Regions from separate parts of the Bacillus sp. Hm123 genome, predicted to be linked through region 4. Evidence: riboswitches for the same ligand, from Rfam matches in the RefSeq annotation. Region 4 holds a riboswitch; each other region holds the start of a gene.
The links. A riboswitch is a leader RNA that binds a small molecule or an ion and turns the genes downstream of it on or off. The one in region 4 is predicted to bind S-adenosylmethionine.

Region 1 (7,734 bases), 1.4 Mb from region 4:
CGGAAATTATGGGAGTTGGGCCGGTTGTGGCGATTCCGAAAGCGTTGAAGCTCGCTGGATTAGAAGTAGCCGACATTGGATTAATCGAGTTGAATGAAGCCTTTGCTTCTCAATCGATTCAAGTCATTCGTGAACTTGGTTTAGATGAAGAAAAGGTCAATGTCAACGGGGGAGCGATTGCACTCGGTCATCCACTAGGCTGTACAGGGGCAAAGTTAACATTATCTTTAATCCATGAGATGAAGCGACGCAATGAGCAATTTGGAATGGTGACGATGTGTATCGGTGGAGGCATGGGAGCTGCTGGGGTATTTGAGCTTTTATAATTAACGAAACAGGGGGAGAAAAATATGACGAATCAAACGGAAAAGCAAGCTGTTAAAGGTGGAGCATTTTTAATTGAGGACATTTCATATGATCGCGTATTTACGCCGGAGGACTTTTCTGATGAGCAAAAAATGATCGCCAAAACAACAGAAGAGTTTGTGATGAATAGTGTCATGCCACAAGTCCCTTATTTAGAAAAACATGAATTTGAGCGCTCGGTGAAATTGCTTCACGAAGCGGGTGAGCTCGGTCTGTTAAGCGCCGATGTGCCAGAGGAGTACGGCGGCTTAAACTTAGATAAAGTCAGTTCGGCTTTGATCGCGGAGAAATTGGCGGTAGCAGGCGGCTTCTCAATCACACACGGTGCTCATGTTGGAATCGGTTCGTTGCCGATCGTCTTATTCGGAAACGAAGAGCAAAAGCAAAAGTATTTGCCAACATTGAGCACAGGGGAAAAAATCGCGGCGTACGCCTTAACAGAGCCGGGATCGGGGTCGGATGCACTAGGAGCGAAAACAACGGCGAAACTAAATGAAGCCGGCACGCATTATGTGTTAAATGGTGAAAAGCAATGGATCACAAACGCAGGATTTGCCGATGTATTCGTTGTGTACGCGAAAATTGATGGCGATAAATTTTCTGCTTTTATCGTCGAGAAAGAATTCCCAGGCGTATCCACAGGGGCAGAAGAAGACAAAATGGGGATTAAAAGCTCGTCAACGCGGACATTAATTTTACAAGATGCCGAAGTGCCGAAAGAAAACTTGCTTGGCGAAGTCGGTCGCGGCCATGTGATCGCGTTTAACATCTTAAATATCGGCCGTTACAAGCTCGGTGTCGGTACAGTCGGAAGCTCAAAGCGTGCGCTTGAAATTACGTTGAAATATGCAAATGAGCGCAAGCAGTTCAACACACCAATCTCGGCTTTTAACTTAACGAAAGAGAAGTTTGCCACGATGGGTGCGAAACTCTATGCTTCTGAAAGTGCGATTTACCGCACGGTTGGTTATTTCGAAGACCGCATGAGCCAGCTGTCAGAAGAAGAGCAAAAAGATGGAATGGCGATTTCCCAATCGATTGCTGAATACGCGATTGAATGTTCATTAGGAAAATTCTTCGGCTCAGAGGTGCTTGATTATATGGTCGATGAAGGCGTGCAAATTCACGGGGGCTACGGCTTCATGGAAGAGTACGAAATCGCTAGAATGTACCGCGATTCCCGCATTAACCGCATATTTGAAGGAACGAATGAGATCAATCGCTTAATCGTGCCAGGCACTTATGTCAAAAAAGCGTTCAAAGGTGAACTTCCGCTGCTGGAAAAAGCACAACAATTACAAGGTGAATTAATGATGCTGATGCCAGAAGAAGTGGGGGCAGAGCCACTCGCACAAGAAAAATATTTAGTGAAAAACGCCAAGAAACTCGGTCTAGTAGCCGCTGGTTTAGCGGTTCAAAAATATGGTAAGGCATTGGAAAAGGAACAAGAAGTGTTGTCTAATTTAGCGGATATCGTTAATTTAGTCTATGCGATGGAATCAGCAGTTCTGCGCACAGAAAAAGCGATCGCCAATGTAGGAGAAGAGAAGAGCAAACAAAAATTATTGTACACGCAAATTTTCTGCCAAGAAGCGTTCGATGAAATCGAAGCACACGCGAAAGAAACATTGGTCGCTGTAGAAGAAGGCGACAACCTCCGGATGATGCTATCGGTTTTACGCAAATTAACACGCTACACACCAGTCAATATCATCACGAAAAAACGTGAAGCGGCTGAAAAATTAATTAGCGCTGAAAAATACGTCATTTAATTTAGCTAGCACCCGCTCAAGTGGCGGGTGTGTTTCGTTTGACGTTCGAACCTACAAAAGAGGGTTTTATGTGGCAAACAGCGAAGTTATTTGTTATAAAGGGTATAAGTTATTTAGAATGGAGGTCGACGAAGGAATGACGTTGACATTTTATTGGTATCCGAAATGCGGAACGTGCCGCAATGCGAAAAAATGGTTAGAAGAGCGCAACATCGAATTTCAAGCAGTACATATTGTAGAACAGCCTCCTTCTAAAGAGGAATTAAAAGATTTATATGAAAAAAGCGGCTTAGAATTGAAGAAGTTTTTTAACACGAGCGGTCAGAAGTATCGCGAGCTTGGGTTAAAAGACAAAGTCAAAACGGCTACGGAAGACGAATTGCTGACCCTTTTAGCTTCTGACGGCATGTTAATGAAACGTCCACTCACGACAGATGGACAGAAAGTGACTGTCGGTTTCAAGGAAGACAATTTTGAAATGAACTGGGCAAAACAATAGAAAGAAGTTTCTTGCTTTGTTCTTGTAAAATAGGTAAAGTTTAATTGAAATCACGTAATGGAGGGATAGGTATGAACGCACCAAAGGAATTACGTTATTCTAAAGAGCATGAGTGGATAAAAACAGAAGGAGAACAAGTTCGCATCGGCATCACTGAGTTTGCACAGTCTGAACTAGGCGATATCGTATTTGTTGAGCTTCCATCTGTAGGGGATGAAATTAAAGCAAACGAGCCGTTCGGTAGCGTAGAATCTGTTAAAACAGTTTCCGAATTATACGCACCTATTAGCGGAAAAGTCGTTGAAGTGAACGAAGATTTAGACGACAGCCCAGAGCTAGTGAATGAATCTCCTTATGAAAAAGCTTGGATGGTCGTTGTTGAAGTATCCGATGCTTCTCAAGTAGACGGCTTAATGACGGCTGAGCAATATGAGGAAATGGTGAAAGAAGACTAATGACGAACGAGAGCACTTCCACGTGATGGAGGTGCTTTTCTTTAAAAATAGACAGACTGATCATCGAGGCGAAGGGTGATGACGATGTTTGTGGAGAAAACGATTGTTGTTGAAGGCACTTCTGATAAAAGAAGAGTACAAGAAATCGTGAAAGAGCCAGTTGAAATCATTTGCACAAATGGTACGATTGGTGTGAGCAAGTTAGATGAAATGATCGATGAGCTTGATGGTCGAGATGTGTATATTTTAGTAGATGCCGACAAAGCAGGGGAAAAGCTGCGAAAGCTATTTATTCGCGAGCTGCCAGAAGCTCATCATTTATATATTGATCGAGTGTATAAAGAAGTGGCGACTGCTCCTTATCGACATTTAGCTACGATCCTATTAAGTGCCAACATCGATGTGCACAGTAAGTTTTTGCAAAAAGGTGGATAAACATGCAGCCAGAACAATTGTTAGCGATGATCGAGCAACAGCCGAAAGTAGCGATTTACGCCTACGCTCCCATGTGTGGGACGTGCCAGCTCGCTTCGAAAATGCTCGATGTCGTAGAAAAAGTAGGAACAGCTTACGAATGGGCTCGGATCAATTTAAATTATTACGAGGATTTTGCCGAAACCTATAGCATTGAAAGTGTTCCGTGCTTACTTATTTTTCATAAAGGTCAGCTGATGGAAAAGATTTATGCGTTTCAGTCTGTTCCGCATATTTATGAAAAATTAAATCAGTATTAACGACAACCTGCCATCGTTTTGGCAGGTTTTTTGGCGAAGATATTGTCGAGCAATTCTTAAAGGATTTTCCGCCCTTTTTTTTGAAATAAGTAATCATAAAGCAATTAGAGGAGGCGGGCGGATTGCATAAGCAACTTTCGATGATTCAAGAGGCATGTCAAGAAAGAGCGCATCTCCATTCAATGCTACCAGTTGAACCTGTTGGTGTGCTGTTAGAAGATGAACATGAACATTGGTTGTTGACGATTAGCAAAGAAGGCATTGCTTTTTCCAACGAAGACTTTCAGCCGTGGCAGTTAAAAGTGAGTGCCAAAAAAGGCAACATGGCTCACTGTTTGGCGGGAGAACAACGCCTTTTTCTGTACCATCGCATGGGCAAAGTGGACCTATCAGGCCTTTATCGACTGCAACTCTGGTTCGAATCCCTCCTCTGGCTTTGTCGGGCGTATGATTAAAAGCGGAAGGCGCTGTTCAACGGCGTATGGACTGGAGCCATCCGCACGAGATAATAAAAAATATTTTTCTTATTGACAATTTTCAAACTAAGATGATACAATCAGTCTCAACAATTAATTGAATAGCGAAACTCTTATCAAGAGAGGTGGAGGGATTGTGCCCGACGAAGCCCGGCAACCTTCAACAATGATTTGTTGAAAAGGTGCCAATTCACACAAAGCGATTGCTTTGGTAGATGAGAGAAAGGACCTTAACAACTTATCCCTTTCTGCTCATTGCGGCAGAAAGGTTTTTTATTTTAAAGGGAGAGTGAAGCCATATGATTTCAATTGCAAATGTGAAAAAGATTTTTGCAACGAAGAGTGGCACAGTGACAGCGGTAGATGACATTAATTTAAACATAGATCAAGGAGAAATCTTTGGCATCATCGGTTACAGTGGAGCGGGAAAGAGTACGCTAATCCGCATGCTGAATGGGCTTGAATCTCCTTCTGAAGGGTCGGTCGTTGTCGCTGGTCGTAAAGTATCAAATATTCGAGGAGCGGAACTGAGACAAGCACGCCAAGAGATTAGCATGATTTTTCAGCATTTTAACTTGCTTTGGTCGAGAACGGTTCGGGAAAATATCGCCTTTCCACTTGAAATTGCTGGTGTTCCGAAAGAAAAACGAAAAGAGCGCGTCGATGAACTGATTCAGCTAGTTGGGCTGGAAGGTCGTGAAGAGGCTTATCCTTCTCAGCTAAGCGGTGGTCAGAAACAGCGTGTCGGGATTGCGAGAGCATTAGCGAACAATCCGAAAGTGCTTTTATGCGATGAAGCGACGTCCGCACTTGATCCGCAAACGACGGATTCGATTTTGGACTTGCTAGTAGATATTAATGAGCGACTCGGGTTAACGATAGTGTTAATTACTCACGAAATGCATGTTATCCGCAAAATTTGTCATCGCGTGGCTGTGATGGAAGCAGGAAATGTCGTGGAATTAGGACAGGTGCTCGATGTGTTTAAGCATCCGAAGCAGCCGATTACGAAGCGATTTGTTCAGCAAGTGACGGGGACAGAGGAGTCGAGAGAGACGATTGCGCATTTACTTGAACAAAAAGGGAAAGTGATTAAGTTGAGCTTTATTGGCGAATCCGCTGAACAGCCGATTATTACCGAGTTAATTCGCAATTTTCAAATATCTGTTAATATCGTTCAAGGAAACGTGTCGCAAACGCAAGAGGGCGCTTATGGCTCGCTCTTTGTTCACTTAACGGGTGCGGAAGAAGAAGTGAGCCGAGCAGTTGCCTACTTAGATCAACATCAAGTGAGTTCGGAGGTGATCACCCATGCTTGAGCAATGGTTACCAAATGTGAAGTGGGATAAAATTTGGGGAGCAACTGGTGAAACGCTTTATATGACGGGAATTTCAGTTGTTGCGACTTTTATTCTTGGTATTTTACTAGGTTTACTCTTATTTTTAACATCGAAGGGTCAAATATTAGAAAATAAAGCGGTGCATGTGATTGTTGCTACGTACGTGAACGTGTTTCGGTCGATTCCGTTTATTATTTTAATCATTTTATTAATTCCGTTTACGAAAGTGCTTGTTGGGACGATGATTGGTGAAGATGCAGCATTACCTGCTTTAATTATTGGGGCATCCCCGTTTTATGCTCGGATTGTTGAGATTGGGCTAAGAGAGATTGATAAAGGGGTCATTGAAGCGGCCCGCTCGATGGGGGCGAAAACGAGCACCATTATTTTTAAAGTGTTGTTGCCAGAGTCGATGCCAGCCTTAGTTTCTGGTATTACGGTCACGGCGATCGTCTTAGTTGGCTACACAGCGATGGCAGGTGCCATTGGGGCTGGTGGGCTTGGAAACTTAGCCTTTTTAGACGGCTTCCAACGCAGTCAAAGCGACGTGACGTTCGTGGCAACCGTCATTATTGTACTCATCGTATTTGCGATTCAATTCATTGGTGACTTGTTCACTAAGAAATTAGATAAAAGATAATGAGGAGGAAATAGAATGAAAAAGTGGTTATTTGCTTTACTTACATCATTGGTGGTATTAGCCCTCGCAGCATGCGGCGGTTCAGAAGAGAAAAAAGAAGAAGGTAAATCAGAAGAAAACAAGAAATTGGTTGTTGGGGCATCTAACGTTCCGCATGCGATCATTTTAGAAGAAGCTAAGCCGTTATTAGAAGCAAAAGGCTATGAGCTAGAAATTGAAACATTCAATGACTATATATTGCCAAACAAAGCGTTAGATGAAGGCGAATTAGATGCGAACTACTATCAGCATATTCCGTTTTTAGAGTTACAAAAGAAAGAGCATGGTTACAAGTTTGAAAACGCAGGTGGTATTCATATCGAGCCAATCGGTGTGTACTCGAAAAAATATAAAAGCTTAGATGAACTATCTAAAGGGGCAAAAGTGTTAATGAGCAGCTCTGTAGCTGACCATGGTCGTGTGTTAAGCCTGTTAGAAAAAGAAGGTCTCATTAAGCTGAAAGATGGTATTAATAAAACGGATGCGACACTTGAAGACGTTAGCGAAAATAAAAAGGACTTACAATTTGAATATAACTATGAACCTGCTTTCCTTCCACAAGCATTTAATAATGGAGAAGGTGACATCGTAGTAATTAATTCTAACTTCGCGATTGATTCAGGGTTAGATCCGTTGAAAGATCCGATTGTTATTGAATCAAACGATTCTCCATACGTGAACATCGTAGCTGTGCGCAGCGGAGATGAAGAGAATGAAAAAATTAAAGCGTTGATCGACGCGTTACATTCACAAGAAATTCAAGACTTTATTATGAACGAATGGAAAGGCGCGATCGTGCCAGTAAACGAATAAATAGAAAGAAGCTTGTCGCTTGATTATGGAGCGGCAAGCTTTTTTTGTGGGCTCTGCGCCCGATGATTGGTTGTTGCCGCCCAATTTTGTTCGAATCGCGCCCAATAATAAGAGGAAAGCGCCCAATTATAGGCCAATCACGCCCGATCGGCTCTTTGTCTGCTTAAAAATCTCGTATAAACCGCTCGTGCTCATCACATATTAAAAGGGCGATAAGCTAGCAACATTAGCGGGAGGATATGAAAGGATATAGTAAGAATTTTAAGAATAAGGGGAGTGATCCGGATGTCAGTAGTGGAGAGCTAGTGAGAGGCGATGAGAGCAGGCTATATGCTTTTTGTGGAAAAAGCCAATGATTGTTAACATAGATAGTGCAAGTTAAAAAAAGGAAAGGAATGATTCCCTATTAATTTGTTTAACTCACTGAATTTAACGTACACAGAAGGTATGGAGAAGGCGATGCATGGAGCACATGGAGTCGGATACGAGGTGTACAGTCAAAATCATGAAGTGAGGATGAATGTGGAACGCCAGCGCGAAGAAGACTATGTCAATAGTCGGCGCATGGTAGCAGCTGTTAGCCGTCGATTTATCAATCAT
Region 2 (7,734 bases), 480 kb from region 4:
AAAATGTTTGCACACCAAAGTTTGTTAACGCACTCCCAAAGAATACTGGTGTTAATGTCCCGTTAGCAATTCGTTCTGCTGAAAATTCATTCCCTGCTTCTTCAAGAAGCATAATTTCTTCTAATGTTTGATCGTATAAAGAGGATTTCTTGATGTCATGATCAACGGCTAATTCTCCGTCTTCATTCAAAGGAAGGAAACGGTCCTCCTCATTGTCCACACGAAATTGTTCAATTCGCTGATTAAAACGATCATAAATACCAAAGAATTCTTTTCCCATTCCAATCGGCCAGTTCATCGGATAAGACTCGATGCCTAACACTTCTTCAAGCTCAGCTAGAAGTTCTAGTGGTAACTTTGCTTGTCGATCCAATTTATTAATAAAGGTGAAAATAGGAATCCCTCTCATGCGACATACTTTAAATAACTTAATCGTTTGTGCTTCGATTCCTTTCGCCGCATCCACAATCATGACGGCGCTATCTACTGCCATTAACGTTCGATACGTATCTTCACTGAAGTCCTGATGTCCAGGTGTGTCCAAAATATTGACTCGATAATCATCGTACTGAAATTGCATCACAGAGGAAGTGACCGAAATCCCCCGTTGCTTCTCAATATCCATCCAGTCAGATGTCGCATATTTCCCTGTTTTCTTTCCTTTTACTGTTCCGGCATCACGAATGGCGCCTCCAAACAGTAATAATTTCTCTGTTAATGTTGTTTTTCCCGCATCTGGATGGGAAATAATCGCAAATGTTCTTCTAGAGAGAACTTCTTCTTTTAATGAAGCCATGTAGTAGCCAAATCCTTTCAAAATTAAAATCCGTCAATTGCCCTGAAAAAAATATAGCGAAAAACGCAAGAAATGTCTATTACATTTCGCACGTCCATTGATAAATTCGGTGAGCTAATCCGACAGCAGGCTCCTCTTCTAGCCCTGTTTTTATTAATGAAGTAGACATTTCGTTTACTAAGCTTTCTCCGCTCTCTTCATACGTAAAAGAAATAGACCACTGCTGGGCTGGAACAGCTACAACAAAGCTCTCTTCTTTTTTATTTTCGTATATATATACTTTGATTTCTTTGTCATGTAACAATGTTTTTCTTATTTTCATGTTTATGCTCCTTCATTTAAGTAAAATATTAATAATAGCGCCCTGTTAAATTTTACTGTGAAAAACGGACTATTTTATTATTGTATATCTTTTTATCTCATTATAAACTATACACCGGTGTGTCAAAAAGTGAAATATAGAGGTGAATTAATTATGACGTATATTTGGGGTCTATTTGGGATTTTAGTCATTCTTGGAATTGGCTATGTTTTTTCTACAAATAGAAAAATGATTAAATGGAGAACTGTACTTGGTGGACTAGCCATTCAGCTTTTGTTCGCTTTTATCGTTTTAAAATGGGATTGGGGACAAGCGAGAATGCAGGACTTCACAATGCTCGTCAATGCCATTATTGACTATTCACGAGCAGGAATTGACTTTTTATTTGGCGGGTTATATACAAAGGAATCAAACATCACCTTTGTCTTTGCTTTAAACGTGTTACCCGTCGTCATTTTCTTTTCTGCTTTAATTTCTGTTCTCTATTACTTAGGAATTATGCAAGCTTTCATCAAATTTATCGGTGGTGCGCTCGCTAAATTACTAGGCACTCGAAAAGCAGAATCAATCTCAGCTGCAGCCAATATTTTTGTCGGACAAACGGAAGCACCACTTGTGATTAAGCCTTATATTAATAAAATGACGGAATCGGAGTTATTTGCGGTCATGACAGGTGGATTAGCTTCTGTCGCTGGCTCTGTTCTTGTCGGTTATTCATTATTAGGCGTGCCTCTAGAGTATTTGCTAGCTGCTAGCTTCATGGCTGCTCCTGCTGGACTTGTCATGGCAAAATTATTCGTTCCTGAGACGAGCACAGAACCTGAACCGAAAGAATTCGAAATGGAAGTAGATTCTGATTCCACAAACGTAATTGACGCGGCCGCTAAAGGAGCGGGTACCGGTTTACAATTAGCGTTAAATATCGGTGCCATGCTTCTAGCCTTTATCGCCTTAGTAGCTATGATTAATGGGATATTTGGCTTCATCGGCGGGCTCATCGGCATAGAAAATCTGTCGCTTGAACTCCTGCTTGGCTATATCTTTTCTCCACTTGCTTTTGCCATTGGAGTCCCATGGGAAGAAGCCATTCAAGCCGGTAATTATATCGGCCAAAAAGTAGTCATTAATGAATTTGTTGCCTATTCGAATTTCGCCCCTGAAATCCCGAATTTATCTGAAAAAACAGCGGCAATTTTAAGCTTTGCTCTTTGCGGATTTGCTAACATTTCATCGATGGCCATCTTGCTCGGTGGTCTTGGCAACCTAGCACCGAATCGCCGGTCAGATATTGCCCGCTTAGGAATTAAAGCAGTTCTTGCTGGTGCCCTTGCATCGTTATTAAGTGCGGCAATCGCTGGGATGTTGATTTAAAGCGAGCGAAAAAAACACTAGGAAAACAAATTTTCCTGGTGTTTTTCTTTTTGTGTGAGTAAGTGAACCATTAAAAAAAAGAGTTGCTGTTTACATACTATATAGATCATTAGTGAAGAATAATATTTGTCCTTTTAGAAAAGGATATCATCAGGAGGTGTTATCATTGGCCACAATCGGTGTCGAACTTACTCTTCAAAACGTGAAGCAAGCGTTGCAGGAAAAAGGTCATCAAGTTGTCGATTTAAAAAATGAATCCGACATACAGCAATGTGATTGTTGTGTCATTACAGGCTTAGATGCAAACTTAATGGGCATTCAAGAAACACTGACAAAAAGATCAATTATTGAAGCAAGCGGCAGGAGTGCTGAAGAAGTGTGCCAAGAAGTAGAAAGTAGAATTTAATATCGGTGTCATCAGCCGTCCGCACATAATTTACAGGTATGCGGTCGGCTTTTACAATACAAAAAAACGTTAAACTTAGTTAATAATTGACGGTTTGCATAAGCGAATAAGGGAATAAATAAACTAAACTAAGCAAACATGATAAGGAGGAATAAAAAGTGGGCTTCATTATGTATTTAATTGTTGGAGGACTCATTGGCTGGTTCGCTGGAGTTATTCTTGGTAAAGATATTCCTGGTGGGATTATCGGTAATATTATCGCTGGCATTATCGGGGCTTGGATTGGTGGCAAGTTGCTTGGAGCTATGGGACCAACGATGGCAGGAATTGCGATTATTCCCGCTTTAATTGGAGCTGTCATTTTAGTACTTATTGCAAGCTTCCTTTTAAGACGAATGAAGTAGACTTCTTGAGGCATTTTTCAGGGTCTGCTTGCACAGATAATTAAACAGATAGCAGACCCTTTATATGGATTTTCAGCTACATGCACTGATAGCTTTTACTTGTTGCAATGCTTGACGACAATCTGCAATTAAATCCGCTGAAGATTCTAATCCGACAGAAAATCGCAACAACCCGTCTGTTATGCTACGCTTAACTCTTTCCTCTTTAGGCATCGCCGCATGTGACATTTTAGCTGGATAGGAAAGGATCGATTCTACTGCTCCGAGGCTAACAGCAAACACAGGAATGTTTATATGTTGAACAAACTGCCTAACTGCCTCTTCATTTTTCAATTCAAACGAAAGGACGGCCCCTGCCCCTCTTGCTTGATAGGAATGTACTTCATGTCCTGGATGATCCGTTAACCCAGGGTAATAAACTTTCTCGACTAGTTCATGCTTTTGTAAAAAGTCAGCTAACTCTTTAGCTGTTTCGGAAGACTGCTCTAAGCGTACATGAAGAGTTTTCAGGCCCCTTAATACAAGCCAAGAATCATGAGCACCTAATACAGCGCCAAACGTATTTTGAAGCTGATATAAGCGGTCGCCTAATTGTTCGTCTTTCGTTACAGCCAGCCCAGCTAATACATCGCTATGACCGGACAAGAACTTTGTTGCACTATGCAGAACAAGGTCGACACCTAACTCAAGAGGCTGTTGTAACGCGGGTGTTAAGAACGTATTGTCGACAAAAGTTAAACAATAATGTGCCTTTGCTAGCTTAACGATCCCACGAATGTCAGTCACTTTTAATAATGGATTAGACGGTGTTTCGATATAAATAAGCTTCGTGTTTTCTCTTATGTTTGAAGCCACTTCATGTAAATTGCTCATATCAACAAATGTATAATCAATCCCAAATCGGTTTAACACGGTCGTCACCATTCGATACGTGCCCCCGTATACATCTTCCGTGATTAAAACATGATCTCCTTGCGAAAGTAATAAAAACGCGGTAGAAATAGCTGCCATACCTGATGAGAAAGCAAATCCTCTCGTTCCGCCTTCTAATTCAGCGATCGCTTCCTCTAATGCTTCCCTTGTTGGATTGCCTGAACGACTATAATCATAATTGCCAAATTGGTCAAAATCCGCTTGATGAAAGGTGGACGCATGCTGCACAGCAACGCTTACTGCGCCTGTTTGTTCATCAAATTTATGACGATTATGCAATAATTTCGTTTGAAAGGAATATGTTTTTTCCATACCTATCACTCCTCTTTCATTATGTTAAATGCCTGTGTTAAATCAGCTAATAAATCTTCAGTATGCTCAATCCCGACCGAAAATCGAAGCAGACGATTACAAACTCCACGCTCGAGCCGTACCTCTTCTGGAATGTCCATATGAGTCTGTGTAGCGGGATACGTAATAAAGCTTTCAACTCCACCGAGACTTTCCGCAAATGAGATCAACTGAAGGCTTTGTAAAAAAGGATCGACCCAATTTTCTGAAGCTATTCGGAAAGATAGCATTCCTCCACGCCCTGGATAAAAAACATCCGTTACTTCCGGACAACATCGCAAGAATTCTGCTATTTGCTTAGTGTTTTCTTCATGCTGCTTCATTCGCAGCCCTAATGTTTTTAACCCCCGAATTAATAACCAAGAATCGAACGGTGATAAGACCGCTCCGGCGGCATTTTGTAGCTCTGCTATTTTTCCTGCTAACTCCTCACCCTTCACAGCTACTAGTCCAGCCAATACATCGTTATGTCCACCTAAATACTTCGTCGCGCTATGGATGACAATATCCGCTCCGTCTAAAAGTGGACGTTGAAGCAATGGCGTATAAAACGTATTGTCAACAATCAATAACAGCCCATTCTCCTTAGCAAAAGCGGCTACAGCTTTTATATCTACTTCCTGTAAAAGAGGGTTCGTTGGCGTTTCAAGGAAGATGACCTTTGTAGTTGGCGATAGCTTCTCTCTCGTTTTAGACAAATTTTGAAAGCTATCATAAGTAAACGATACGCGATACTTTTTCCACATTTTCTCGAACAATCGATAAGTGCCTCCATAAAGATCCGCAGATACAAGCCATTCATCTCCAGGCTCAGTTAACGATAGAATCGTATGAATAGCCGCCATACCTGAAGAAAAAGCGAACCCCGCATCTCCTCCTTCTAACTCGGCTATTGCTTGTTCTACAATCTGTCTAGTCGGATTTCCTGTACGAATGTAATCAAATCCGGTAGAACGCCCAATTCCTTCATGGCGATAAGCGGTAGAAAAATAAACAGGTGGATTCACTGCCCCCGTCTGTTCTTCACTCCGATTCCCAATTTGCGCTAAAATCGTCTCTATATGCTTATTTCCCATGTTATCCTCTCCTTACTAGTAGCGATTTATTTAGAAAAAACAAAAAAGCCTTCTTAAGAAGAAGGCTTTTTCTATCACTTCTTCTCATCTTTCGGACTTTTCGTCCGCTGGATTTAGCACCTTGACTTACAAATAGTCGGTTGCTGAAGTATCATCGGGCCAGTCCCTCCACTTCTCTTGATAAGAACCTATTTAATTTAAAATTTTTCGTTTTTATTACTGTACAGGATCAAATGATCAATAGCAACTCTTTTTTGAATATTTATTTTTTTCTAATAAAGTGAAACTTCAATCAGTGGGGTTTTCTTCATCCCCGCTGATTGTTAGTTGAACCAATCGGGCTTTTATGGGCTGTTGATCTCCCACCTACATGTCTGCGCTCCTTCTGTCATGTTGAGATGGGAGTCTTACAGCCCGTTAATGCGGGATAAACAATTAGATATTTTTGTTAATTTTCTGAAAATTTTGTTGATTATCTTTTTAGCCTATTATACAATAAAAAACATTAACTTATAATGCAGGCTTCTTAGAGAATTTTACTTAAATAACAAAAGGAGAGAGTAAACGTATGCACAATTTGCGAGAAGATGCTTTAGAAATTCATCGACACCACCAAGGAAAGTTAGAAACGTCAGCGAAATTAAATGTAAAGAATGTTAAAGATTTAAGTCTAGTGTATTCGCCTGGAGTAGCAGAACCATGCTTAGAGATCCATGCTCATCCCGAAAAGATATATGAGTATACTATGAAGGCGAATACTGTTGCAGTCGTTTCAGATGGGACAGCCGTTTTAGGTCTTGGTGATATCGGAGCAGATGCCTCGCTACCCGTTATGGAGGGAAAAGCCATTTTGTTTAAAAATTTCGCGGGCGTTGATGCTTTCCCTATTTGTATCGACACGAAAGATCCTGAAGAAGTGATCAAGACCGTTAAATTATTGCAATCTTCCTTCGGTGGCGTCAATTTGGAAGATATTAAAGCACCTAATTGCTTTCTAATCGAAGAAAGGTTAAAAAAAGAAATGGATATTCCCATTTTCCACGATGACCAACACGGAACAGCCATCGTCACACTTGCTGGCTTAATTAATTCCTTAAAGCTCGTGCACAAAACATTTAGCGATATTAAAGTCGTTATAAATGGCGCAGGTGCTGCCGGGATCGCTATCGCTAACTTATTATATAGCTTTGGCGTAAAGGAAATCATTATGTGTGATTCTAAAGGAGCGATATATGCAGGAAGACCTCATGGGATGAACTCTGTAAAAGAAGACATCGCAACGTTTACTAATCCTAACCGAATAGAAGGCCGACTTGAAGAAGCGATTATCAATAGTGATGTATTTATTGGTGTGTCTGCTGCTGGAGCGTTAACATCAGAAATGGTCCGTACAATGGCACAAGATCCGATCGTCTTTGCGATGGCCAATCCTAACCCAGAAATTGATCCGATAAAGGCAAAAGCAGCCGGAGTTAAAGTGATTGGCACAGGACGCTCAGACTTCCCTAACCAAGTAAATAATGTTCTTGCTTTCCCAGGGATATTCCGCGGAGCACTTGATACTCGATCAACTGATATTAATGAAGAAATGAAAATTGCCGCTGCTCACGCCATCGCTTCCCTCATAGCAGACCATGAACTAGCAGATGATTATATTATCCCTTCAGCATTTGACGCCCGGGTTGCACCAGAAGTAGCCGCTGCTGTAGCCGCCGCTGCTATTCACTCAGGTGTCGCTCGTCAACATATTAATGTTGATTCCCTACGTCACAAAACCTACCAGCTATCAGCTATTCAAGTAAAACCTGCTGAAATTATTTTATAATAAAAGGTCGATCACCATATGCTTCAATATGATGATCGACCTTTTCTAATTAGAAACCAAATAATTTAGGTAATTCATTGAATAATGTAAATCCCCCCATGTATGCCATTAATACTACTACGATAATTCCAAACAATGTCATCCAAAGTGGGTGGCGATAAGATCCGACAATGGATTGTTTATGTGCGGCAATTAACATCACACCTAAAGCAATCGGTAAGATTAATCCATTTAATGCACCAGCAAGAAT
Region 3 (7,734 bases), 250 kb from region 4:
TCCGAGCTATTAGCGGTTAAATAATGCTCCTTGCTCACCGCTTCTACCCCTACCCAAACGGTCCCTACGATATTAGGAGTATAACCGACGAACCACTGATCTTTCGTGCCATTAATCCCTTCAATCGGCACTTGAGTAGAACCTGTTTTACCTGCGATATCCATTCCGGGGATGCGTGCTTTCTGACCAGATCCTCGCTCTACTACATTTAAAAGCATAGCCGTCATTTCATCAGTGACTTCCTTCGATGTTACTTCTACTTCTTTCGGCCCCCATTTTGGAGTGACTTGTCCATCCGGTCCGATGATTTTACGAATGAAGAACGTTTCCTTACGAACTCCATTGTTTGGGAACGTGGTGTAAGCTTCCGCAAGATGTAATGGAGAGATTCCTTTCGTCATCCCACCGAGCGCAATGCTTAAATTTTTATCTTCCTTCTCAAACGGAATACCGAAACGCTCAAGTGCGTTTAATCCTTTCGACAATCCGATTTGATCTAATAGCCAAACGGTTGGTACATTTAATGATTTCTCAACTGCGCGATACATCGGGACTTCCCCACGGTATTGGTCATCGTAGTTTGTCGGCTCATAGTCGCCAAACTTCATCAGTTCATCTTTTAACGTCGAATAACGATCATAACCTTCTTCTATAGCCGGAGTAAACACAGCTAGCGGCTTGATCGTGGAGCCTGGAGAAGTTCTCATTTGCGTCGCATAGTTGAATCCTCTAAATACATGCTCACCACGTCGACCAACAATAGCAACAACTCCTCCACTGTTCGGATCAACAAATACAGCCGCGCTTTGTGACGGATCACCGCTCACATCTTTAGGGAACAACCAGTCTTTTTTATATACATTTTCGAGACCGGCTTGCACATTTTGATCCATCGCTGTATAAATTCTGTAACCTTTCGTTAACAACTCGTCTTGAGTAAGTCCGAAGCGCTTAATGGCTTCGTTAATTACAGCATCTGCATAATGTGGATATTTCCCTTTTAAAGGGTCCCCGCTTTTATCTTCTAAAGAAATTTCTTCATACTTTGCTTCCTGAGCTTCCTCACTTGTGATAAAACCGTACTTTATCATTTGATCGAGAACGACATTTCTTCTTGCGATTGATTTGTCCATGTTCTTGTAGGGGTCTAACGTGGAAGGCGCTTTAATCACGCCTGCAAGTAAAGCAGATTCACTCAATGTCAGCTCACTTACATCTTTCCCAAAGTACTTTTTCGATGCATTTTGAACGCCCCATGATCCGCTTCCGAAATAGATCGTATTCAAGTACATCTCCAAAATTTCTTTTTTTGTATATACTTTTTCGATTTCTATCGCTAAAAATAATTCTTCAATTTTACGTTTGTACGTTCTTTCAGGCGACAGCAGGGCATTTTTCGTTAGCTGCTGCGTAATGGTACTGCCTCCTTGCCTCGTTCCTGTAGATAATAAGTTTTTAAAGAAGGCTCGTCCTATTCCTCTTAAATCAAACCCATTATGCTCATAAAAGCGATGATCTTCAATCGAAATAACCGCTTCTTGTAAATGCTCCGGCATTTTTTTAATCGGGACGCTGTCCGAGCGATTGGCAGATAACTTACTCGCTTTCTCCCCATCGACATCATATAAAATAGTAGACTGGGACAGCCCACGTTTTAATGATTCAACATCCGCTGACTTCATAAAATATACAACGAAACCTAAAAACAATAAAATGGAAACTGATACTAACAAAATCGTGATTTGCGTTAAATGAAACTTCTTCCATTTATCACCTATAAATTTAATACCTTTCTTCATTACCTTATTCATTACTGTATTCCTTTCCTCCTGGAAAAGCTTAATTCCTCGTTTGGCATAAGCTTATTGTAAAGATAATCATCGAGATTGCAATGAAAATGCATACGTGAGCATAGTAATAAAGAAGCCGGCGGTCTATTACCGTCGGCTTTCTTATGGAAAAATTAATTTGTTTTCTTTGTCTGATCTTCTTCGTCTTCCATAACGCCCTTCATACCGCGTTTAAACTCGTGAAGTGTTTGTCCTGCTGCTTTTCCAAGCTGAGGAAGCTTGGAAGGTCCAAAAAGCAATAATGCCACAATCACAATAATCGCAACTTCTCCAAAACCAAGGTTCATCGTTTTTATCCCCTTTTGCTGAAAATGAAGTTTAACAAATTTATTATACATAAAAAAAAACATTTTGAAAATCATCAACAGGTAAAGCTTGTTTTTCTGCCATACTTAAACATTCCAATGAGTTGTCATGGATTCCCACTTCACTGTTTGTTACTATTATATTAAAAAGACTGGAGGATTTTATGGAAAAGAAGCTGCAAGAGCTAGATGAAGAAACGTTATTTATCGTTTCCCAAACGTTTAAAGCTTTATCAGACCCAACAAGATTACGGATTTTAAATTTACTGTTTACTGGTGAGCACTCAGTCAATGAAATTGCTGAGAACTTATCCTTGCTACAATCTACCGTTTCACACCAGCTAAGGTTTTTAAAAAATTTACGGCTCGTGAAATATCGCAGAGAAGGAACGACCTTATATTATTCTCATGACGATGAGCATGTTATCGATCTACTTTGCCAAGCGATTGAGCATGCTAAACACCATTAACTTCTATAATAAAGAATTCGCTAAACAGCGATATTGATTTTAATGATTACTTTTTCAAATAAAGGGTAGAAAAGAAATAGCATGATGTCAAAGGGGCTTATCTTTATGTATACAAAACGTATCCTATTTCTTTCACCCATCAATCATTTGAGTATCATGGCTGAAGGCTGGGCATCTCGACTGCATGCCCCCATGCTAACATTCATCAGTGCTTCTTGCTTTCACGCCAGTGAAGATCACCTCGCCATTTCAGCTATGCAGGAAGTAAATATCGATATTTCCTATTTGCAGGCAAAGCCGATGACTGCTGAGCTATTAAATGAAGCCGATTTAGTAATATCTATTTATGATTTTAGTCGAGACGAGCAGCTAGACACCTCTTTCTTCGATCAAAAAAATATTCTTCACTGGAATATCCCTAATCCTTCATACGTTCAAGAACCTATCGAAAAGTGGGCTACTTATCAAGTTGTTTGCGATACATTGGCTGACTATGTGAAAGGGTTGCAACAATATATAAAGTGAAACTTCAATCAGTGGGAGTCTTACAGCCCGTTAATGCGGGATAACATGACGTAACTTGCTGAAAGTAGGGAAGGCTCTTCTTCGTGAGCCCTCCCTATTCTTACACATATTTCCGTTGCATTTTATTGCCGCTATAACAAAACACGACTTCCCGATCTTCCACAATCGTTTCTAAATGAACGGCTCTTCCCCAAAGTGTATATACATACGGCAATACCTTCTCTAAATATTTTAAATCAAGTTCAATCCCTTCATACCAATGCTTTAAATATAATTCACCTGATTTCATATAATCCCCATCATTCACCGTAATATACGGGAAGCCCCCATTCACTCTCATGCCTACAAGCTGATCGCGAACGTTTGTCCACTCCTTGTCCGTGATTTTATAATCTTTACCTTTTTTTTCGAACAAATACATATCTTCTCTCATCACAAGATCCTTTGTTAAATAATTACGTAAAAAGGAAATATCTGATTCGATTTCACGGACTTCAAACATTTTTTCGCGCCCACTTCCCGGTTGGACACCATTTCTAATCATTTCTTCCGTCGGATGATTATATCGCTCTTCGATATCCTCGAACATTTTCAACCCTAAATAATAAGGGTTGATTGTCGTTCGAGATGGCTGAATCACACCGGCATTCAGCTTAGCAAATTCAATTGCTTCTCCAGATGTAAGGTCCAGTTCTCGAATAATTCGCTGATGCCAATACGACGCCCATCCTTCATTCATAATTTTTGTTTCTAACTGCGGCCAAAAATAAAGCATTTCTTCCCGAACCATCGTCATAATATCACGCTGCCAATCCTCAAGCTCCCGACTGTATTGCTCAATAAACAGCATAATATCCTTTTCCGGTTGCGGCGGCAGCTTTTTCTTCAACTTTTTTTCGGGCTTCTCCTTATTTTCTGATGAATCTAACGACCATAAATCATCATAGGGACTGACCCTTACTTTCTCTTCTTCCTCTTCTTCATTTTTCCAAGGCAATTGGGGGCGAATTAAAGACGGATCAATATGCTCTTCAATGGCTAACACCGCATCTAAAAACTGTTCAACCGTCTCCTTGCCATAATCGATTTCATATTGGTGAATACGATCAGCTGTCGCCGCCATACTTTCAACCATATGACGATTCGTTTGACTAAATCGGACATTACTTTTAAAGAAATCACAATGAGCGAGTACATGGGCAACAATTAATTTGTTTTGAATTAACGAATTCGTATCAAGCAAAAAGGCATAGCATGGATTAGAATTAATTACTAATTCATAAATTTTGCTCAACCCAAGATCATACTGAAGCTTCATTTTAAAAAACTGTTTTCCGAAGCTCCAATGAGAAAATCTTGTCGGCATTCCGTATGCGCCAAATGTATAAATAATTTCTGCCGGACAAATTTCATACCTCATCGGGTAAAAATCGAGACCAAACCCAGAAGCAATTTCGGTAATCTCATCAATTGCATACTGAAGCTTCCTCATCTCTACCGCATTCATCTTCACTCCCCCTTTTTTCCTTTACCAATACTTATGAAAAAAAAGAGCAAGACATACCACAAGAAAAAGGCTGACACATTTTAAAGTCAGCCTTTTTGCTTATTTATTCGCTTTTAAACGAGGAAGATTGAATAGTATAGCTACGATCCCACTGATCCCGATTAACACAGGATAAATCGAATAGCTCATAATGCTAATGGGCGAAATACTAGCGAGTCCGGCCGCTGCTAACATTTGGGCTCCGTACGGGATCATCCCTTGAATCAAACAAGAGAACACATCGAGTATACTCGCTGATTTCCGCGGGTCAATGTCATACTCATCCGCGATATTTTTCGCTAGTGGACCAGCAACGATAATTGCGATTGTGTTGTTCGCCGTTGATAAATTCGTTAAGCTAACAAGGGAAGCAATTCCGAATTCCGCCCCTTTTTTAGTGCGAATCCTTTTCATAACAAATTGTAAAATAAATTCGATACCACCGTTGTAACGAATCACTTCAATCATTCCACCAATAATGATGGCAATCATCGCCATTTCCAACATACTGCTGATCCCTTCAGATATCGCTTCAATAAAAGAGAAGAATGTATAGCTACCATCCGATAGGCCGATCATTCCCGCCAAAAGAATACCACCGCTTAATACGACTAGCACATTCATCCCAGCTACAGCCGCTACTAATACAGCTACGTACGGAATAATTTTAATGATTTCGTATGATTCTGCTATTACTATACTTTGCTGTCCAGCAGTGATCATTCCTAAAAAGACAGCCGTGATCACCGCCGCTGGAAGGACGATCAAGAAATTCGTTCGAAATTTATCGGCCATTCTTGTTCCTTGTGTACGTACTGCTGCAATCGTTGTATCGGAAATGATCGATAAATTGTCGCCAAACATCGATCCACCAATGATCGTTGCCATCGCTAAAGCTAGCGGAATCCCCGTTTCATCAGCAATGGCTACCCCAATAGGTGCCAAAGCAACAATCGTTCCGACAGATGTTCCCATCGATAAAGAAATAAAACACGCAATAATGAACAAGCCAACCATTAATAAATTTTGCGGCAAAATAGACAGCGCTAAATTAACGGTTGAATCGACAGCTCCCATTCCTTTCGCTGTAGAAGCAAACGCCCCTGCCAGCAAGAAGATGAAAGCCATTAGCATAATATTTGGATGCCCTGCACCTTTCGAAAAGATATCCACTTTCTCCATAAATGTTTTTTTTCGATTCATCATTAACGCAATCGCCGATGTAATAAATAGAGCAACGATAATCGGCATTTTATAAAAATCACCAGTGGCGATACCACTTCCAATAAAGATCAACAAAAAAATCAACAGCGGAAACAGCGCCCAACCGTTTGCTTTTTCACTCAACTCCTCCACTCCTTCCATAAAATCGCAAAAATAAAAGACCTTTCTGTCAGCAAGAAGAGGTCTCAATGTAAAAAACACCCTTCTTATCTTTCAAGCATCTACTTGCTGGATTTGGCACAGCACTCTATTTAGAGTCCGCTGCCGAGACGTCTTAGGGCCAGTCCCTCAGTCTCTCTTGATAAGAATTGTTCCATATGTTATTGTCAAAAACTTACGAACTTTCCATTTGGAAATTACTTTTTTTGAGTGTAGCCCACTCCGACTATTATACATTGTTCCTGCTAATCAGCAAGCTTTTTTTCATCATGACAGCCTACCCATTATTTGCAGAGAGAACTTTCGCCGCACCGACATATACTATAATCAATTCCTCTTAAAGGAGGGACTGCCTATGGAATATACGGATTACGACCGGGCTCTCTATTATGTCCATCGGTCCGATTGGAACAATTTATTAATTTTAATGGTTAGAACGAATGACCATTTGCTTTCAAAAAAAATTGAGCATTTCCTCCATGCTCGTCGGTTCCCTAATTCTTATTCTGCAGTGGAGCAAACGTTTTATACATTGTTCCACTATATCGAGCACGCCAATTCGCTGAACACGTAAAGAATTCCACCAGAAAGGCGGTTTTCCGAAGAAAGCCGCCTTATTATTATATCATTTGATGAATGTGTTCCATAACCTTTCGCTCGACTTCTTGAAGCTTGAGGTCGCTGCTCTCTAACGATTCGCTAACGACGCCGAAATAAAACTTCACTTTCGGTTCTGTTCCAGAAGGTCGCATACATACCCACGTTTGATCATCTAAGAAATATTTCAACACATTGGAAGCCGGCAATTCAATCGCAGATGTCTCCCCTGTTTGTCCATCAGTCCGCTCACTCGTTAGATAATCCTCTACAATTCTAACAGCCCTGCCAGCGAGTTCTTTCGGTGGCTGTTCGCGGAATGACGATAAGATCGCCTCGATTTTGTTCGCTCCTTCAATCCCTTTTAGCGTAAGGGATGTTAACCCTTCACGATAATAGCCGTGACGACGATAAAGGTCAAGCAAGACTTCATATAATGTTTTTCCTTGTTGTTTATAGTAAGCACAAGCTTCTACTGCCAAAATCGCCGCTTGAATCGCATCTTTATCGCGAGCGAAATCTGCCACTAAATAACCGTAGCTTTCTTCATAGCCAAATAAAAATTGATATTCCCCCGTTTGTTGATACGCTTCAATTTTTTCTCCGATAAATTTAAAGCCGGTTAGTACATCTTCACAAGAAACACCATACGATTCAGCGACGATTCGACCTAGCTCCGATGTCACAATCGTTTTGAACACACGACCGTTTTCCGGAAGTTGCCCCTTTTCCTTCTTTTGTGACAGAATGTAATCCATTAACAGCGCGCCGGTTTGATTGCCTGTTAACAACATATATTCACCGTCTAAATCCTTTACAGCGATGCCAAGTCGGTCAGCATCGGGATCAGTGGCAATTAATAGATCTGCTTGCTCAGCTTTTCCATCGCGAATTGCTAGCTCAAACGCCGCTCTTTCTTCTGGGTTTGGAGATTTCACAGTGGAAAAATTCGGATCTGGCTGTTCTTGTTCAGCGACGACCGTCACCTGCTTGTAGCCTAGTGCTTCTAATCCTTTACGCACAGGCATATTTCCAGTTCCATGAAGCGGTGTGAACAC
Region 4 (7,734 bases):
GGTTTCGAATTAACACCGCTCCCTTTTCTTCATTGACAAAAGGAACCATCGCGGCCGCTAAAGTCGGTATATCCGCATAGTTAGGGATAATGGGAATCGGCCATTCCGCCTCCTCTTCCCAGCGGCCAAATGCTTTGATCAGCTCTTGACCTTGAAACACTATTTTCCCCTGATCGCCATACAGTTCAGAAATCACATTATTCGCTACTGTATGCACATGCAAGCTGCAGCCAGCCTTCGTTCGGCGGTAAATTTCACAGTGTAAAAGTGTTTCCGCTGACGGCTTCAAATTCGTCTCTCCGACGGGATTCCCTTCTCCATCGACAAGTAAGAAATCTTCACTCGTTTTTTTGCGCTTATCTTTGCCGCTAGCGGTGACGAGAAATTGGATGGGGTCGTCTTGAACCTTAATGGCTAAATTCCCGCTCGTTCCCATAAACCAGTCACGAGCGGCCAATTCCTCTTTAATTTCGCTTAGCTCATAAGTGCGGGCCACGAATACACTCATTTTTTCCCCACTCCTTGCAAATTTTCTAACACTTCAATACAGTCATAGAACGTTTCAAACGATTGAAACGGGATCGAAAGCGCCGTACATTTTTCCGATAAATAGTCTCTCGCAATGACCGTATCAGCCACTTTAGCCGCTTGCAAGTCGGTGACTGAATCGCCGATGACAATTGTATGTACGTCAGCATTGGCTAGTTGGCGAATAATCGTTGGCTTGCAGCAGCCGCAATTTTGATTCGGACACTGATCATCACACCGATGAGGCCATTGAATCTGAATCACCTCTCCTCTAAAATCTGCTTCATTGCAATATACGCCGGCAATCGAATCAAAAGACTCTAACATCGGCTTGACGAAAAAATCAATGCCACCACTGACGATATAAAGTGGGATGCCTTGTTGTTTGGCATAGCGAACGAAATCAGCAAACCCCTCTCTAATTTCCGCCGTCTCCAACACAAAGTCGATAATGTCTTGCTGTAAAGAAGAAGGCAATAACACAAACATTTGGCCGACTCCTTCTTGAATACTTATCTTCTGAGCTAGAATCTCATTCTTCAATCTCTCACATTCAGGAGGAGCAAAACGTGCCATAATGCTCGCAATATTATCTTTTTTCGTTACCGTTCCATCAAAGTCACAAAAAATAATTGGCTGTTTCAAGATGTTGTACCATCCTTCCATCCCCATAATCGAATCGCTTCTTGTAATTCAACGCTAGCTGTCGCTTCAGGTAACGGAATCCCTGCTTGCACCGCTTCCACCGCTTGCCGAAATGCTCGGCCGCCACCTTTCGCACCTAACGGATGTCCGTGTACTCCTCCACCGGCATTAATGACGCAGTCTTTGCCAAAATCATTGAATAGAAGTGGCGCAATCCCCGGATGAATACCTGCTGATGGGACTGGGAACGTCGGTTTTAAAGCAGACTCCTGTGTTAACGCTTCTTTCACTTTTAGGACTTTCTCTTTTGCTAGCGCCACGCTTCCATAAGGCGATGGGAACAAAGAAAAATCCGCTCCAGCAAGTCTTGTTAATGTACCTAACAACAAAGAGTAAGAAAGTCCGTACTTTTCTGAAGCAGCGATCGCACCGCTAAAGGCTGGGTGAGCCATAATCGGCAAAGCGATGTCATCATCCTCACGCAAGCTTTGTAGCACATCTAAGCCGTAAGTGAAAACGTTAAATAACAGAATGTCCGCTCCTAACTCTTTCGCTCGCCTTGCTTTCTCCCTTAATTCAAACGTGCGTCCAGTTAAATTGACCGCATACAATGTGTGATGTCCTGTTTCCTCGTATACTTGATTGAGAACTTGTTTTCCTTCTGTCACTCTTTTTTCAAATGGAGTCAGCTCATTGTCAAAAAGAATTTCATCATCTTTCACAAGATCGACGCCGCCCAGTGCCTGTTCTCGCAATTGGTCGAGCAAGTAATCCATATCCCGACCGATCACACCTTTAAAGATGCTCATAATTAATGGGCGATCGTAAATTTTCAATTGTTCACGAATACCGCTAATGCCAAAGCGCGGACCCGGAAAATCAACTAACAGCTCATTGTCTAACTTCAAGTCAATTAATTTCACTTGGCCGTCTAATGATAATTTTCCAAAGGTTGTTGTTAATACTGCAGGAATATCGGTTGAAAAATTCGCTCGTGGAAAATCAATATGAATTTTCGCTATTGTTTTTCCGGAAGTGTCCTCTCCGATTTCCTTGATCTCTCTAACCTGGCCCTTATGTTTTTTTAGTTGCTCCTGTTCAAGCAGTGGCAACTCCGTCCAAGAACCAACTGTTAATCCGAGCGCGATGCCTTCTGCTTTTTTCGATAAACTCGCTTGATCCGCAATGATTTGATAAACAGCTGTGACTCCACTCATCTTTTTTCACCTCACATTTTTTCAATCCCGTATGTGTATGCAATAAAAAAACCTCTTCAAATAAGAAGAGGTTTCCGAAAAAACAACTTCTTATCTGTCAACATATCTGTTGTGAGAATTAGCACCGTGCTCATAACGAGTCGGTTGCCGGGCTTCATCGGGCTCATCCCTCCGCCTGCTCTTGATAAGAACCATTTATTAAATTTGTATATCTCATAGATTAACTAGGATTATGCCACGCTCTTAACAAACTGTCAACAAAATTTTAAAAAAACTGAAAAATCCCCCTTCGACAAAGTTCGGGGAGTGACAGGCACTTGTATATGGTATAATATTCTGAAAAAGGAGGGAGAAATGTGATTGAACAAGTGGTTAAGTCGATTCAAGATGATTATCCAGATGATTTTGCTTGGTGTTATGGTTGTGGTCGTTTAAATAAAGAGGGGCATCATTTTCGAACAGGCTGGGATGGCGAACGAACGAAAACGGTTTATACACCTCGGCCTGAACATACGGCAATTCCAGGGTTTGTCTACGGTGGATTAGTCGCCTCATTAATTGATTGTCATGGAACCGGATCAGCTGCTTTAGCTTTACATCGAAAAAATGGACATGAAGTTGGAGATAGCACTCCTCCTCCACGTTTTGTGACGGCTTCACTTAATGTCAATTTCTTAAAGCCGACACCACAAGACGTACCGTTAGTTGCGGTCGGATCAGTGACCGAAATTCATCCGAAGAAATGGAAAGTCGAAACAGAAGTATTTGCCGGTGATATTGTTTGTGCGCAAGGAGAAGTAATAGCTGTTGTGATGCCAAGTACTTTTGCCAAAAAAGACTGAGCATTCGCTCAACACTAAAAAAGACGAAAGCTATCTTTCACAGGTGGCTTCCGTCTTTTTTTAAGTTCTTTTATTCGACAAAAACCGGGGAGTGACAGGCACTCTCAAGAGGAGCTGGCTTGCCGAAATAATACCCTTGGAAGTAGTCGCATTCAAGATCTTTTAGGCATGCCACTTGTTCAGCGGTTTCCACACCTTCTGCAATGACGTGAAAGCCTAATTCATGAGCGACTTGAATGGTTGCAGCGACAATCGCTCGACTTTTGGAGGAATTCGTTATGTCTTGAATAAAGCTTCTATCAATTTTCACCGATGTAATCGGTAGATTTTTCAAATATTGAAGACTAGAATATCCTGTTCCATAATCGTCAAGCTCCACTTCCATCCCGGCGTCTTTAAACTGCTTAATGAGAGAAATGACAATATCCGGATCTTTAATTGCTACACTTTCCGTAATTTCAAGCTTAATGAAAGAAGGGTCAATCTGATATTTTTTACATAGACTTTGAATGTTCGTAAATAAATGATCATCAAAAAATTGCTTCATAGACAAATTGAAGCCAATCTTCACTGGCTTTTGTAGAGATTGCTGTAGCTTTGGCAAATCTCGCAAAACTATATCGAATAATAAATAACCTAGCGGAATAATCAATCCCGTTTCTTCTGCTATTGGAATAAATTCACCAGGGGAAACAAACCCCAGTGTTTCAGGATTCCAACGTACGAGAGCTTCAAAGGTTGCTCCATGAGTAGGGTAATGAGTAACTCCTATACTGAGCGTCATATAATAAAAGGACTGTTTATACGTGATCGGCTCTTCAAATACTTGATAAATACTTTCAATGATCTCTTCTACTTCACCATAAGCAGGATCGAGAAGTACGGCAAATTCATCCCCATGTATTCGAGTGATCACCTCGTTATCATTCGAAATGGTTTCTCGCAACCGTTCACCGACAATTTGAAGAATTTCATTTGATTGATGTACACCTAGACTTTCATTGATCCGTTTAAAATCATCAATATTAATATACAAAAGGTAAAATTCTTCACCTATATGCATTCGCTTCTTTACCACTTGCTCAAAGTAATTAGCATTGTGCAAACCCGTCACCGGATCTTCAAGCGTCTTTTTCAATAACGTTTCTTCAAGGTTCTTTTTCTCGGTAATATCATTTCGAATCGCAACAAACTGATACAGCTCTCCTTCTGTGTCTCGAAAAGGAACAATCGTCGTATCTACCCAATAATACGATCCATCCTTCGCCCGATTTCGAACTTCTCCACTCCATATGTCTCCATTACAAATGGTGCGCCACATAGCTTCAAAAAATAAATCATCATGATAATTAGAATTAACAATGCGATGCGTTTTACCTAATAGCTCAAGAGATTCATATTTTGAAATTTCACAGAATTTATCATTAACGAATGTAATTACGCCATTTCGATCAGTGATGGCGATAATAGATTTCTGATTCAATGCATGTAGAATATCAAATACTTCTTTATATGTATGCTGCAATTGTGTACCTCCTCCATCAATAGGAGTAGTTTTGTTTGATCAAAATCCCCCAATCTATTATACCACGATAAAATACCTAAAAACACGAATCCCCAGACAAATAATATAAGTGATATCCAAAATAAAAACGACTCCCTATTCGACAAAATGCGGGGAGTGACAGGCACCTTCACAAGCCCAAAAAAGGATTCAGCGCACTAACACGCTGAATCCTTTTTCATTTTCTTTATCGCACAAGAGCGATAATTCCTTCGTCATCGTCAAGAACCAATTCAATCCCGGCAGCAAAGGGGTCCATGTTCATCTGTTTATCGAGCCAAAAACGAAGCGCTTCGATCATGTGAACCGTCGCTAAAATTTGCTTCCGGCCTGTCCAATGCGCTTCTGCTGAAAAACCGTAGTCATCATCGTACATTAACTCGATTTCTACTTCTTGAGGCGTGATTTGCTTCTGATGAGCAAGATGCAAACAAAGAGCATTGATGATATCTTGCTCAGAAATTTTTATTTTTGCCATGCTTCATCATCCTTGCGTTTCTTTTTCAAAGTCGTAAAGATTTTGCGAGCAATCATCACAATCGCCACGATCGCCAACATATTAATCATAAAGCCAAGAATTGAACCTAAAATACCAAGATCTCCAAGCAAACTGCCAAGTAGGAAACCGGCTAAACCACCAAGCATCATTCCTTTTAATAGACCGCCCTTATTCGACTTAGTCGCTGTTGACTTTTTCGCTGTTGTCATTGAATCTTGCTTGTCCTTGTCTTTATTAACCGTTGACGTGCTATTGCTATTCGTTGAGTTATAAGATTTTTTACCAGATTTATATTTCTTTGCACTCACAGCATATGTGCTTTGATCCATCACATGTGCAAGCGGAGCGAAACACAAACTGAAAACTAATAAAGATGCCATTATTTTTTTAATCATTTGAAACCCTCCATTTTTTTGATCATCATTTTTGTCACTACTTAGCTGTTCTTTCTATACGCTAAACCTCCTTTTTCCAAATAAAAAGGGCCTACACCAAGTTCGGTATAGGCCGTAAACATATAAAGAGACCTCTACCGTTCTAGGTAAGGTCTTGCTAACAACATTCAAAGTTGCCAACAAAGCCGAGAGCCATATGCTCCGTAATGACGACTTTGCTGTAAAAGCTACTCCCCTTATAAGGAATATTAACGATTTATTAATAGCCTAATGGAATAACAGACAAATGTCAAGGAAGTTACTCATCGACTAACATAACTTCCCCACTTCTGATACACAACATGCTGCAATAGAGCATAACAACCATAAGAAATCGACGCTTGGTTATGCTGAATAATCACATTTTGATACTTCTCTCTCCTATTCATCAACGATAAATTCGCTAAATGTGTAAAAGATGGTCGTACGACTAATTTGGTCAAATAAGCCGATTGCTTAGCCCCCGGCTTTCGCTTTTTGTTCAACTCGGCAATAATTTTCTCTGCCGTCCCGATACCAATTCCATGTCCATAATACGTCCCATCTTCAAGAACAACGGCATTTTCTCCTCTCCACTGAGGCTTATTCGGATCAAACTCCTCATTTTTAAAATAGACGACATCCCCCGGTAAAGCATGCTCCCTCTCCCTAGCTGTCAACCCAAGGTCAGGGTCGGCATGCCAACTGTATAAATGAATCGCTGGAAACCATTGATTAAAAACCGCTTCCCCAATCACCTTTAACACCGCATGATAATACACAATCAGCTTTGCTGTTGCACATTCAAATGCATATTGCGAACTATTTTTGTAAATATCTAAAATCGCATCCGACGGCTTCACATCTGACCGTTGTTGAAAGCCGCCAAAAGGAGTCACATACCAATATTGCGGATTCGCACGTGATGTTTCAAATACAGCAAATCGTACCTTGCTGTCATTTAACGCTCTAGCGCTTTGCATGATGCTTTTTCGCATATTCACTTCAAAGGATAAATCACCGATAGATGGATAGGCATACACAACAAGGGCTTTGCTCATTTCTTCAATAATCTTATGTTCCACACTGCCAGCTGGCCAATGATCCGTTTGCTGAAAGGGCATTCCTGCTACTGTAATCATGTGTTCCCCCCTTTACCCCGCATTAACGGGCTGTAAGACCTCCACCGCGACATGGCAGAAGAAGCGCAGACGTGTAGGTAGGAGATCAACAGCCCGTAAAAGCCCGATTGGTTCAACTAACAATCAGTGAGGGATGAAGAACCCCTCACTGATTGAAGTTTCACTTTACCCCACATTATTACTTACCCTATTCAAAGAGAAGGCTCCACATGCCTACATATTACTTCGCGGGGCTTCTTCTTCCAAAGATCCACTGCCAAAAGGAAGCAGAAGTCGGTCGTTCCGGTTTTTCGTTTTTTCTACCCATTGAAAATCGCAACGGCTCCCAAAACCGTAACGCTACTAACAAACCGCTAATCACGACGGCAGAAAGCGCAAACGTCAACCATGGAATCGATGAGGATGTGCCTAAACGAAGCAACTGCCCACCTGCAAATTTTCCAGCTCCTTCTCCCACGCCGGAAACAAAATTAGTAAGCCCGAAAAATACACCGATCATTTTGGCTGTTCCAAGCCGTGATACGGTCGCATCCATCGTTGGCAAAATCAACATCTCGCCAATAATAAAAATCACTCCGCTAGCTAAGAGCCAATAGAAATTCGTCGAGAAATAAATCGAACCAAGCCCCCCACCGATAAACAAAACACCTAAAGCCAACACATTCATCGGATGCGCTTTTTCAATAAACCACCTTGAAATAGACGTTTGCAAGACAACGACAATGACCGCATTGACCGTCCAAATCAAACTCACCACACTCGAATCTGGCAAAATGTCCTCCGCTCGTAAAGGTAAGCTCAAAGCCAGCTGCGTATACAACGCCCAAATCAAAATGCTCACTAGTGAAAACACGACAAAGGCTTTATTTTTGAAAATCTCCATA

Region 1: another riboswitch for S-adenosylmethionine. It lies ahead of ACSVDJ_RS14860 (methionine ABC transporter ATP-binding protein); the one in region 4 lies ahead of ACSVDJ_RS03540 (2,3-diketo-5-methylthiopentyl-1-phosphate enolase).
Region 2: another riboswitch for S-adenosylmethionine. It lies ahead of ACSVDJ_RS05980 (methionine biosynthesis PLP-dependent protein); the one in region 4 lies ahead of ACSVDJ_RS03540 (2,3-diketo-5-methylthiopentyl-1-phosphate enolase).
Region 3: another riboswitch for S-adenosylmethionine. It lies ahead of ACSVDJ_RS04760 (Na+/H+ antiporter NhaC family protein); the one in region 4 lies ahead of ACSVDJ_RS03540 (2,3-diketo-5-methylthiopentyl-1-phosphate enolase).

Annotation. Positions count from the first base shown of each region.
Region 1 covers NZ_CM200277.1:2,824,814-2,832,547, reverse strand. Annotated here, with positions in the region: gene ACSVDJ_RS14895 (acetyl-CoA C-acetyltransferase) at 1-326, shown strand, start outside; gene ACSVDJ_RS14890 (acyl-CoA dehydrogenase FadE) at 351-2,138, shown strand; gene ACSVDJ_RS14885 (arsenate reductase family protein) at 2,275-2,637, shown strand; gene gcvH (glycine cleavage system protein GcvH) at 2,709-3,092, shown strand; gene ACSVDJ_RS14875 (toprim domain-containing protein) at 3,177-3,527, shown strand; gene ACSVDJ_RS14870 (thioredoxin family protein) at 3,530-3,826, shown strand; gene ACSVDJ_RS14865 (hypothetical protein) at 3,949-4,281, shown strand; SAM riboswitch class I at 4,413-4,524, shown strand; gene ACSVDJ_RS14860 (methionine ABC transporter ATP-binding protein) at 4,602-5,621, shown strand; gene ACSVDJ_RS14855 (methionine ABC transporter permease) at 5,614-6,282, shown strand; gene ACSVDJ_RS14850 (MetQ/NlpA family ABC transporter substrate-binding protein) at 6,298-7,134, shown strand; gene ACSVDJ_RS14845 (YuzK family famiily protein) at 7,546-7,734, shown strand, end outside.
Region 2 covers NZ_CM200277.1:1,137,195-1,144,928, reverse strand. Annotated here, with positions in the region: gene ACSVDJ_RS06010 (peptide chain release factor 3) at 1-796, opposite strand, end outside; gene ACSVDJ_RS06005 (YueH family protein) at 876-1,118, opposite strand; gene ACSVDJ_RS06000 (NupC/NupG family nucleoside CNT transporter) at 1,272-2,489, shown strand; gene ACSVDJ_RS05995 (YkuS family protein) at 2,656-2,895, shown strand; gene ACSVDJ_RS05990 (GlsB/YeaQ/YmgE family stress response membrane protein) at 3,054-3,299, shown strand; gene metC (cystathionine beta-lyase) at 3,372-4,544, opposite strand; gene ACSVDJ_RS05980 (methionine biosynthesis PLP-dependent protein) at 4,550-5,659, opposite strand; SAM riboswitch class I at 5,741-5,846, opposite strand; gene ACSVDJ_RS05975 (NAD(P)-dependent malic enzyme) at 6,228-7,484, shown strand; gene ACSVDJ_RS05970 (NRAMP family divalent metal transporter) at 7,534-7,734, opposite strand, start outside.
Region 3 covers NZ_CM200277.1:906,609-914,342, reverse strand. Annotated here, with positions in the region: gene ACSVDJ_RS04785 (transglycosylase domain-containing protein) at 1-1,811, opposite strand, end outside; gene ACSVDJ_RS04780 (twin-arginine translocase TatA/TatE family subunit) at 1,964-2,137, opposite strand; gene ACSVDJ_RS04775 (ArsR/SmtB family transcription factor) at 2,320-2,625, shown strand; gene ACSVDJ_RS04770 (arsenate-mycothiol transferase ArsC) at 2,731-3,150, shown strand; gene ACSVDJ_RS04765 (SpoVR family protein) at 3,251-4,657, opposite strand; gene ACSVDJ_RS04760 (Na+/H+ antiporter NhaC family protein) at 4,757-6,061, opposite strand; SAM riboswitch class I at 6,124-6,228, opposite strand; gene ACSVDJ_RS04755 (YhdB family protein) at 6,435-6,653, shown strand; gene ACSVDJ_RS04750 (phospho-sugar mutase) at 6,700-7,734, opposite strand, start outside.
Region 4 covers NZ_CM200277.1:658,994-666,727, reverse strand. Annotated here, with positions in the region: gene ACSVDJ_RS03550 (methylthioribulose 1-phosphate dehydratase) at 1-508, opposite strand, end outside; gene ACSVDJ_RS03545 (2-hydroxy-3-keto-5-methylthiopentenyl-1-phosphate phosphatase) at 505-1,194, opposite strand; gene ACSVDJ_RS03540 (2,3-diketo-5-methylthiopentyl-1-phosphate enolase) at 1,170-2,390, opposite strand; SAM riboswitch class I at 2,478-2,581, opposite strand; gene ACSVDJ_RS03535 (PaaI family thioesterase) at 2,747-3,232, shown strand; gene ACSVDJ_RS03530 (putative bifunctional diguanylate cyclase/phosphodiesterase) at 3,303-4,757, opposite strand; gene ACSVDJ_RS03525 (YxcD family protein) at 4,984-5,274, opposite strand; gene ACSVDJ_RS03520 (hypothetical protein) at 5,262-5,690, opposite strand; gene ACSVDJ_RS03515 (protein-glutamine gamma-glutamyltransferase) at 5,993-6,850, opposite strand; gene ACSVDJ_RS03510 (MFS transporter) at 7,071-7,734, opposite strand, start outside.